DNA from 3 places in the Actinomadura graeca genome. Region 2 is predicted to be linked to each of the others. Evidence: predicted binding sites of a transcription regulator. Region 2 holds the regulator's gene; each other region holds the start of a gene.

Region 1 (3,274 bases), 1.1 Mb from region 2:
GCTCGCCGGCGCGGGGGCCGATGTCCACGACCCAGTCGGCGGCGGCGATGGTGTCCTCGTCGTGCTCGACGACGATCAGGGTGTTGCCCATGTCGCGCAGCCGGAGCAGCGTCTCCAGCAGCCGGTGGTTGTCGCGCTGGTGCAGGCCGATGGACGGCTCGTCCAGGACGTACAGCACGCCCACGAGCCCGGACCCGATCTGGGTGGCCAGCCGGATCCGCTGCGCCTCGCCGCCCGCGAGCGTCGCCGACGCCCGGTCCAGGGTGAGGTAGTCCAGCCCGACGTCCAGGAGGAACCCGAGCCTGGCGTTGATCTCCTTCAGCACCCGCTCGGCGATGTGGGTCTCGCGCTCGTTCAGCTCCATCGCCAGCAGGAACTTGGCGGCCTCGCCGATCGGCATCGCGGCGACCTCGGCGATGGACATCCCGCCCATGGTGACCGCCAGCACGACCGGCTTGAGCCGGGCGCCCTTGCAGGTCGGGCACGGGATCTCCCGCATGTAGCCCTCGAACTTCTCCCGGCTGGAGTCGCTCTCGGACTCGGCGTGCCGCCGCTGGATGTAGGGGATCACGCCCTCGTAGGCGGTGTAGTACGAGCGCGTGCGCCCGTACCGGTTCTTGTAGCGCACGTGGACCTGGGTCTCGTGCCCGTTGAGGACCGCCTTGCGGGCCTTGGCGGGCAGGCGGTCCCACGGCGTGTTGAGATCGAAGCCCATGGCGTCGCCCAGCGCCGACAGCAGCCGCAGGAAGTAGTCGCTGACGTGGCCGTTGGACCACGGCTGGATCGCGCCCTCGCCGAGCGTCAGCTCCCCGTCGGGGACGACGAGCTCGGAGTCGACCTCCATGCGCGTCCCGAGCCCGGTGCAGTCGGGGCAGGCGCCGTACGGGGAGTTGAAGGAGAAGGACCGGGGCTCCATCTCCTCGAACGACAGGTCGTCGTAGGGGCAGTACAGGTGCTCGGAGTACATCCGCGTGCGGTGCTCGTCGTCCTCGTCCAGGTCCACGAAGTCGAGCACGATCGTGCCGCCCGCGAGGCCGAGGGCGGTCTCCACCGAGTCCGCGAGGCGCTGCCGGGCGGAGTCCTTCACCGAGAGCCGGTCGATGACCACGGAGATGTCGTGCTTCTCCTGCTTCTTCAGCGTGGGCGGCTCGTCCAGGCGGACCATCCGGCCGTCGACCAGCGCCCGCGAGTACCCCTTGGACTGCAGCTCGCGGAACAGCTCCAGGTATTCGCCCTTGCGGCCGCGGATGACGGGCGCGAGCACCTGGAACCGCGTGCCCTCCTCCAGTTCCAGGACCCGGTCGACGATCTGCTGCGGCGCCTGCCGGCTGATCGGCCGCCCGCAGTCGGGGCAGTGCGGATGCCCGATCCGGGCGTACAGCAGCCGCAGGTAGTCGTAGACCTCGGTGATCGTCCCGACCGTCGACCGGGGGTTCTTGCTGGTCGACTTCTGGTCGATGGACACCGCGGGCGACAGGCCCTCGATGAAGTCGACGTCGGGCTTGTCCATCTGGCCGAGGAACTGCCGGGCGTAGGCCGACAGCGACTCGACGTACCGGCGCTGGCCCTCGGCGAAGATCGTGTCGAACGCCAGGCTCGACTTCCCGGACCCCGACAGACCGGTGAACACGATCATGGAGTCCCGCGGGAGGTCGAGCGAGACGTCCTTCAGGTTGTGCTCGCGTGCTCCACGCACGATGAGTCGGTCATGCACGGCGTACTTCCGGTTCCTCTTCTGGGCGCGGTGGTGGCGGCATCAAGGCTAGCCAGGGGGTCGGACAGAATCCCCCGAGTCCATAACAGCGGTTGCCGCCGCCGCATTTCGCGGCCCCGGCGGCTCTCTGGCACCGTACACGTGTTCGAACACCCCCCGCCACCGCAACACCGCCCCCGGCGGGCTCGTTCGTGGTGGTGCTGCGGGCGCGGGACGGCCGGATCGCGCGGTGGCGGCGAGTACCAGGACCGCGCCGCGATGGCGGAGGCGCTCGCGTGAGCGGTCTGGCACCGGTACGGCGGGTGCGACAGGATGGAGCCTCCTGCGGACGAGGGGGCCTCGATGGAGTGGCGGAGCGTCATCGGTGAGCTGGATTCGGGCTCGGATCGCGTCGCGGAGACGCTGTCCTCGCTGACCGAGGAGGACGTGCGCGCGCCGTCCGCGCTGCCGGGCTGGAGCCGCGGCCACGTCGCGACGCACATCGCCCGCAACGCCGACTCCCTGTGGAACCTGCTCGAATGGGCGCGGACGGGCGTGGAGATACCGCAGTACCCGAGCGTGGACGCGCGCAACGCGGCGCTGGAGGAGGGCGCCAAGCGGAGCCCCGGCGAGATGGCCGACGACGTCCGGGCCAGCGCGGCGAGGTTCTCCGAGCAGGCCAGGACCTTGCCGGAGGAGGTCTGGAACGCTCCTGTCCGGGCCATGCCGGGCTGGCCCCATCCGGCGTGGTTCACCGTCATGCGGCGCTGGCACGAGGTGGAGGCCCACCATGTGGACCTGGCGGCGGGCTACGGGCCCGCCGACTGGCCGGAGAGCTACGTCCGGTGGGCGCTGACCAGCACGCTCGCCGACCTCGCGGCGCTCCCCGAGAGGCATCGCGCAGGGCTCGGCGGCCACCGCGTCACCGCCACGGACTCCGGGGAGTCGGCGGACCTGGGCTGGGCGCCCGGCGGGCCGGAGGTGTCCGGGTCGGGACGCGCCCTGCTGGGCTGGCTGAGCGGCCGCTCGCACGGCGCGGGGGTGGCCCTCCGCCCGGACGGCCCGCTCCCCGCTCCCCCGCCCTGGCCCCACCGCCCCGCCGGTTTCTAGTCCTCCTGGGGCAGGCCGTCGCCGAACGGGCCGTCGCCGTGCGGGCCGTCGCCGTGCGGGCCGGTTCCGTTCCAGTCTTCGCCGCGCGCCAGGGCGTGCAGCGCGTCGACGGAGCGGACCACGATCATGTTGCGGCTGACGGTGAGGCGGCCGCGGACGGGGGCGGAGGAGAGGATCTGGGCGACCTTGCGGCGGCCCATGCCCGCCCAGCGCCCGAGGTCCTGCTGGGTGACGGGGACCTGGACCTGGTAGCCGCCGTCCAGCGCGCGGGTGACGCCGTCGGGCCGCTCCTCCTTGAGCGGCGAGCCGAGGCGTCCGACGAGGCGGAGCAGGCGGCTCGCCAGGCGGCGCTCGGGATCGTCGGGGAAGTGGGCGATGCGCAGGTCGTTGGCGTCCCGGAGCCGCTCGGCCAGGACGCCCGCCACCGCCCACGCGGCGCCGGGGTGCTCGTCCAGGACGGTCCGGAAGCGG
Region 2 (3,274 bases):
TGCGCGCCTCTCCCGCGAAGGCGCGCGGGCCCCGAGCGGGGGGACGCAAGGCCCGGCGGCGGCGCGCGGCCCTCAGGCGGAGACGCGCAGCACCCATGCAGAAGACGCAAGACCCTCAGGCAGAGGCGCACGGTCATCAGGCGGAAGCGCGGGAGCCTCAGGCAGAGGCGCGCAACCCCCGACGGGGGGGAACGAGGCCCGGCGGCGGCGCGCGGCCCTCAGGCGGAGACGCGCAGTCCCCATGCAGAAGACGCAAGACTCTCAGGCAGAGGCGCGCGGCCCTTACGCGGAGGCGCGCGGCCCCCGGGCGGGGGGCGCAAGGCCCGGCGGCGGCGCGGGGCCTCGGGCGGAGGCGCGGGAGCCTTGGGCAGAGGCGTGTGGTGTTGGGTGGCGTAGCGGTGACGTCTGGCGTGGGATGGGCGGCGGTATGAGGCTCGGAGTGGGGCGGTCCGGGCGGGTCAGCGCGCGGGGAGGCGTAGCCGTTGGCCGGGTTGGACGGTGGGGTCGCCACCGAGGCCGTTGAGGTCGATGATGCGCTGGACGACGAGGCGGGGGTCGGCGTCGGGGTCGGAGGCGGAGGCGATCTCCCAGAGCGTCTCGCCGGGGCCCACGACGACCGTCTCCCCCGGTCCCGAAGGGCCGGGACGGGCGTCCCGTCCGCCGGCCAGGGCCCCGGGGCCGACCGTGAGCCAGAGGAGCGGCAGGATGATGGCGGCGGCGAGGCAGACGACGACCGCGCGACCACGCCGCGTCAACCGCAGCGGCGCGTGTTCATGGGCCGAACCGGACATCTCGCCCTCCCGACGTCGAATGGATTTTCGATCGAACGCCTGTACGAAGTTCTACCGCAGACCGACGACAAAACGCGAGTACATCTTCGAACAATTGTTTGATCATCCCGTCCGGACGCGATAACGTCACATGACGAGGAGTGACGGATCGAGGCGCCCGGGAGGCGACGAGCGATGAGCAAGGTCCGGGAGCTGCCCGACGGGCCCATGGACGAGACGGGGCTGACGCAGCGGCAGCGCATGGTGCTGGAGGTGATCCGCGACTCGGTCCAGCGCCGCGGATACCCGCCCTCGATGCGCGAGATCGGCGAGGCGGTGGGTCTGACCAGCACCTCCAGCGTGTCGCACCAGCTCCGGGCGCTCCAGCGCAAGGGTTTCCTGCGGCGCGACCCCAACCGCCCGCGGGCGGTCGAGGTGCGGGTGCCCGGGGCGACCCCCGTGCGCACGGAGCCCGACTCCTTCGACGCGGTCGGCGGCCAGCGGTCCCCGACGCAGCCCGCGCCCGCCTACGTGCCGCTCGTCGGCCGGATCGCCGCCGGTGGGCCGATCCTGGCCGAGGAGGCCGTCGAGGACGTGTTCACGCTGCCCAAGCAGCTCGTGGGCGAGGGCACGCACTTCCTGCTGAAGGTCACCGGGGACTCGATGATCGAGGCCGCGATCGCCGACGGCGACTGGGTCGTCGTCCGGCAGCAGCCGGTGGCCGAGCAGGGCGACATCGTCGCCGCCATGATCGACGGCGAGGCGACGGTCAAGACCTTCAAGCGCAAGGACGGCCACATCTGGCTGATGCCGCAGAACCCCGCCTACGAGCCGATCCCCGGCGACGAGGCGTCGGTGCTCGGCCGGGTCGTGGCGGTGCTCCGCAAGATGTGACGCACGCGCCGCGGAGGCGGCCGCCGGTGGACCGGCGGCCGCCCCGGCGCTAGCGCTTGGGCACGATGTTGACGATCTTGGGCGCACGCACGATGATCTTGGCGATCTCGGCGCCGCCCAGGGCCTCCTGGACCCTGGCGGAGGCCAGGGCCAGCCGTTCCAGCTCCTCGCCGGCGATGCCGGGCGCGACGTCGAGCCGGTCGCGGACCTTGCCCGCGACCTGGACGACGCAGGTGACCGACTCCTCCACCAGCAGCGCGGGGTCGGCCGACGGCCAGCCCGCGCGGATCACCGGCGCGGTGCGTCCCAGCAGCTCCCACGTCTCGTCGGCGGTGTAGGGGGCGAACAGCGACAGCAGCACCGCCATCGCCTCGGCGGCCTCGCGGACGGCGGGGTCGGCGGCGCCGGGCCCGGAGTCGATGGCCTTGCGGGTCGCGGTGACCAGCTCCATGATCCGCGCGATGGCGACGTTGAAGCGCTGCGCCTCGACCAGCTTGGTGGCCTCGTCGACGGCGCGGGCGGTGGCGCGCCGCAGCGTGGTGGAGCCGGACGCGGGGTCGGTTCCGGGCGGCGAGGCGACCTCGGCGGCGATCCGGTGGACGCGGGCCAGGAACTTGGACATGCCGTGCGGGGACACGTCCGCCCAGTCGATGTCGTCCTCCGGCGGCCCGGAGAACAGCATCGCCAGCCGGACGACGTCCACGCCGAACTCGCCGATCTGCTCGCCCAGGTCGACCAGGTTCCCGGTGGACTTGGACATACCGCTGCCGTTCAGGATCACCTGCCCCTGGTTCAGCAGCCGGTTGAACGGCTCGGTGAAGCCGACCAGGCCCATGTCGTACAGGACCTTGGTGAAGAACCGGCTGTACAGCAGGTGCAGGATGGCGTGCTCGACGCCGCCGGTGTACTGGTCGACCGGCATCCACTTGCGGACCTGCTCGGTGTCGAACGGGCCGTCCTCGTAGCCCGGGGAGCAGTAGCGGTAGTAGTACCAGGACGAGTCGACGAAGGTGTCCATGGTGTCGGTGTCGCGCCTGGCGGCGCCGCCGCACTTGGGGCACTCGACGTCCGCCCAGGCCGACGCGGCGGCCAGCGGCGAGGTGCCCTTGGGCGCCAGGTCGGCGCCGCGCAGCCCCTCGGGCAGCGTCACCGGCAGCTGCTCGTCGGGGACGGGGACCTCCCCGCACGCCTCACAGTGGACGATCGGGATCGGGCAGCCCCAGAACCGCTGGCGGGAGACCAGCCAGTCGCGCAGGCGGAAGTTGACGGAGGCGCGGCCGGTGCCGTGCTCCTCCAGGATCTCGACGATCCGGGCGATGGCGTCGGCCTTCACCAGCCCGTCGATGGGGCCGGAGTTGACGATCGCGCCGTCGCCGGGGGTGGCGACGCCGGTCTCGGCCGGGTCGGCCTGCCCGGTCTCGACCACGACCCGGACGGGCAGGCCGAACTTCAGCGCGAAGTCCAGGTCGCGCTGGTCGTGCGCGGGCACCGCCATGATCGCGCCGTGCCCGTACTCGGCCAGGACGTAGTCGGACGCCCAGACCGGCAGCCGCTCCCCGTTCACCGGGTTGACCGCGTACCGGCCCAGGAACACGCCGGTCTTCTCACGC
Region 3 (3,274 bases), 3.4 Mb from region 2:
GGGGTGCGCGGTCTTGTGGAAGGCCAAGCCCTGCGCCTCGATCTTCTCCGCCCAGCCGTCCCGGGGCGTCGAACGGGCACGGCGCACCGGATCAGCTCCCGCTCCGGCCGCCGCCGCCGAACCCGCCGCGGCTGAGGGTCCGCCCGCTACTGGACTTGACCTTGCCCTTGCTCGGCCGGAAGCTGCTGCCGCCCGACGCGAAGCCGCTGGAGTCGCGCTTGCCGCCGTAGTACCAGAAGTACCGGTTGTAGGACGAGCTACGCCCACGGTCGATGTCGTCCGCGTCGCAGAGGCCATCCGAGACCACCCTGTAGCCGCCCTGGGCCTTGCCGATCACCGGGGCGCTGCGGTCCACGCAGTACGCGGTGGTCGACTTGGACCCGCAGGCGACCAGGGTGAGCGACAGCGCGCTCAGCATCCCGACCTTCACGGCGCGGGAACTGAGCCGGCGAGTGGGCTCCTGTGGGGGCAAGGAGAACACGTCCTTCGAAACGATGCGGCGAGCTTCCGGAAGGTTCCGGACTGCATGGTCGGACGCCTCGAACAGAAGGAATCCGGTATGCGGAGCCATAGCCTAGGGGCGGCTGACATGCGACGGAAGGGACGCACGTTCCGGTTCCGTCACATCCTCAAAGCAGCAGCCGACCGCACCGTAAACAGGACCGGTCTCCAGTACCGGGCTTCGATGGACGCCCGCCGGACGTCAGTCCGGGACGGGCAGGTGCGCGTAAAGGTCCATGGCATCCACGGACGTGGGCAGATCACTGACCTGCCCGTCGCCGACCTCCACCACACGCCACGCACCGTCCGTGCGACGCGCGAGGTCGGTGGTGATGAACCGGCAACCGAGCGCGCGGACGGCCGGGGCGACGCCGGTGAGGTCGGGATCCGGTTCCACCTCCGGGCTGTCGGGGTGCGGCCCCACCAGGGCGGGTTCCCCGTCCACCCACCACACACGCGCCTCGCCCTCGCCGTCGTACGGCTCGTACTCGCGCACGACGAGGCCGCCCGCGAGATGGTCGTCCTGCAAGGCGATCATCTTGGCGGCGATGTCGTGCAGCTGGACGAGGTTCTTCACGTCCGGCACGTAGCACGCCTCGTCCCACTCGTGCTTGCGCGACTTCACGTAGTCCTTGATGACACCGGGTCCGCCGGGCAGCGGCCGGACCAGCTCGCTCAGCTCGTTCAGGTCGCCCGGATCCTGGCCGGCCGTCAGCGGGCGCCAGACGCTGTGCGGGGTCAGGCCCGCGAACGTGTCGTGCCAGCCCGGCAGCTCGTGCGCCCGCCGGTAGTCGTCCGGGTGGGTCAGCAGCAACGTCCCGCGCTGCTTCATGGCGACCGCCGCCGCGGCGTACTCGGCGGCCGTCAGCATCCAGCCGCGGTACCAGACGGGGCCCATGTCGGCCGGCACCGCGCGCACCGCCGCCTCCACGTCCCCGCGCCGCAGCGCGTCGTGGTCGAGCAGGGCGATCTCGCCGTAGTGGTCCCGCACGGCCGCCGCCTCGCGGGAGAAGTGCGGGTCAACGCGCCGTGGGTGGAGCGGATCGACGCAGAAGAGGACGGTCAGCGTCATGATGGAACCCTCCGTGGACGGCGCCAGCGTACGGTGTCCGGACCAACATACGCACGGAGATTCCGGCCCAAATAGGCGTGCGGGACGTTGATCGAACTGATGTTCGGTAAGCTGTCCGGGTCCGCGGCGCCGTCCACAACCGCGCCGGGGGTTCGAAAGTGTCGGCGGCCCGCCGTAACGTCGCCCTCGACATCGCAGTCAGCGGCCGAGAGCCGGCAGTCACGACGAGAAGGACATCTGATGGCAGCGAACGACCGGGAGAAGGCTCTCGAGACCGCACTCGCCCAGATCGAGAGGCAGTTCGGCAAGGGCTCGGTCATGCGGATGGGCGAGGAGGCCCGGGCGCCGGTCGAGGTGATCCCCACCGGGGCCATCGCCCTCGACATCGCGCTCGGCATCGGCGGCCTGCCCCGCGGCCGGGTCGTCGAGGTGTACGGCCCCGAGGGCTCGGGCAAGACCTCCGTCGCGCTGCACGCGGTGGCCAGCGTCCAGAAGAAGGGCGGCATCGCCGCGTTCGTCGACGCCGAGCACGCCCTCGACCCCGAGTACGCGACCAGGCTCGGCGTCGACATCGACGCCCTGCTGGTCTCCCAGCCCGACACCGGCGAGCAGGCCCTGGAGATCACCGACATGCTGATCCGCTCCGGCGCGATCGACATCGTCGTCATCGACTCCGTCGCCGCGCTCGTCCCCCGCGCCGAGATCGAGGGCGAGATGGGCGACAGCCACGTCGGCCTCCAGGCGCGCCTCATGTCGCAGGCGCTGCGCAAGCTCACCGGCGCGATCAACCAGACCCGGACCACCGCCATCTTCATCAACCAGCTCCGCGAGAAGGTCGGCGTCATGTTCGGCTCCCCGGAGACCACCACCGGCGGCCGCGCGCTGAAGTTCTACGCCTCCGTCCGCCTGGACATCCGCCGCATCGAGACCCTCAAGGACGGCACCGAGGCCGTCGGCAACCGCGTCCGGGTCAAGGTCGTCAAGAACAAGATGGCCCCGCCCTTCCGCGTCGCCGACTTCGACCTCCTCTACGGCCTCGGCATCAGCCGCGAGGGCGGCCTGATCGACCTCGGCGTGGAGCACGGCTTCGTCCGCAAGTCCGGCGCCTGGTACACCTACGACGGCGACCAGCTCGGCCAGGGCAAGGAGAACGCCCGCAACTTCCTCAAGGCCAACCCCGACATGGCGGACGGCATCGAGAAGAAGATCAAGGAGAAGCTGGGCATCGGCCCGAAGGTCGACAAGGAGGCCGAGCCCGCGGCCCCCGGCGCGGCGCCCGGCGCGGCGCCCGCCGCACCGGCGGCCCCGCCCGCGCCCGCCCCCGCCGTCAAGAGCACCGCCGGGAAGAAGTCCGCCAAAGTGGTCAAATCGGGTGATTCCTGACGGCGAATCCCCCGATACGGGTGACTCTTGACGAAGAGTAAGCGATGATCTCGTGTGTAGGGCGGCGGCGCCTTACCCGGCACCGGCCTGCCGGTGGACGGACCTTCCCCGATGGCGCCGCCGCTCCCATGGGCCCGGGCGCCGAGCCGGCCAGGCTCGGCGGCCGGGGCACCCGGCGGCGGCCATGACCGGCCGCACCGGAGGGCGTGACGTCGAAAGGCGCGGCGTCGAAAGGCGCGGCGCCGGGGGGAAGGCCGCCGGAGGAAAGGCCGCCGGGGGGCGGCCCGCCGACCCGGAGGCGGCGGCGCGGGAGCTGTG

The links. Region 2 encodes LexA, which represses DNA repair genes until DNA is damaged. Its sites were predicted from a motif close to TCGAACANNTGTTCGA; they were not measured.
Region 1: a site for LexA is predicted at 1,848-1,863, ahead of uvrA (excinuclease ABC subunit UvrA). Genes of this name have one in related genera too.
Region 3: a site for LexA is predicted at 1,665-1,680, ahead of recA (recombinase RecA). Genes of this name have one in related genera too.

Annotation. Positions count from the first base shown of each region.
Region 1 is NZ_CP059572.1:664,625-667,898, forward strand. Features, by position in the region: gene uvrA (excinuclease ABC subunit UvrA) at 1-1,714, opposite strand, end outside; gene AGRA3207_RS03275 (maleylpyruvate isomerase family mycothiol-dependent enzyme) at 2,027-2,803, shown strand; gene AGRA3207_RS03280 (Crp/Fnr family transcriptional regulator) at 2,800-3,274, opposite strand, start outside.
Region 2 is NZ_CP059572.1:1,781,690-1,784,963, forward strand. Features, by position in the region: gene AGRA3207_RS08255 (LysM peptidoglycan-binding domain-containing protein) at 459-791, opposite strand; gene lexA (transcriptional repressor LexA) at 966-1,664, shown strand; gene leuS (leucine--tRNA ligase) at 1,714-3,274, opposite strand, start outside.
Region 3 is NZ_CP059572.1:7,291,125-7,294,398, forward strand. Features, by position in the region: gene AGRA3207_RS32435 (glutathionylspermidine synthase family protein) at 1-87, opposite strand, end outside; gene AGRA3207_RS32440 (hypothetical protein) at 92-472, opposite strand; gene AGRA3207_RS32445 (ATP-grasp domain-containing protein) at 704-1,573, opposite strand; gene recA (recombinase RecA) at 1,814-2,956, shown strand; gene AGRA3207_RS32455 (regulatory protein RecX) at 3,141-3,274, shown strand, end outside.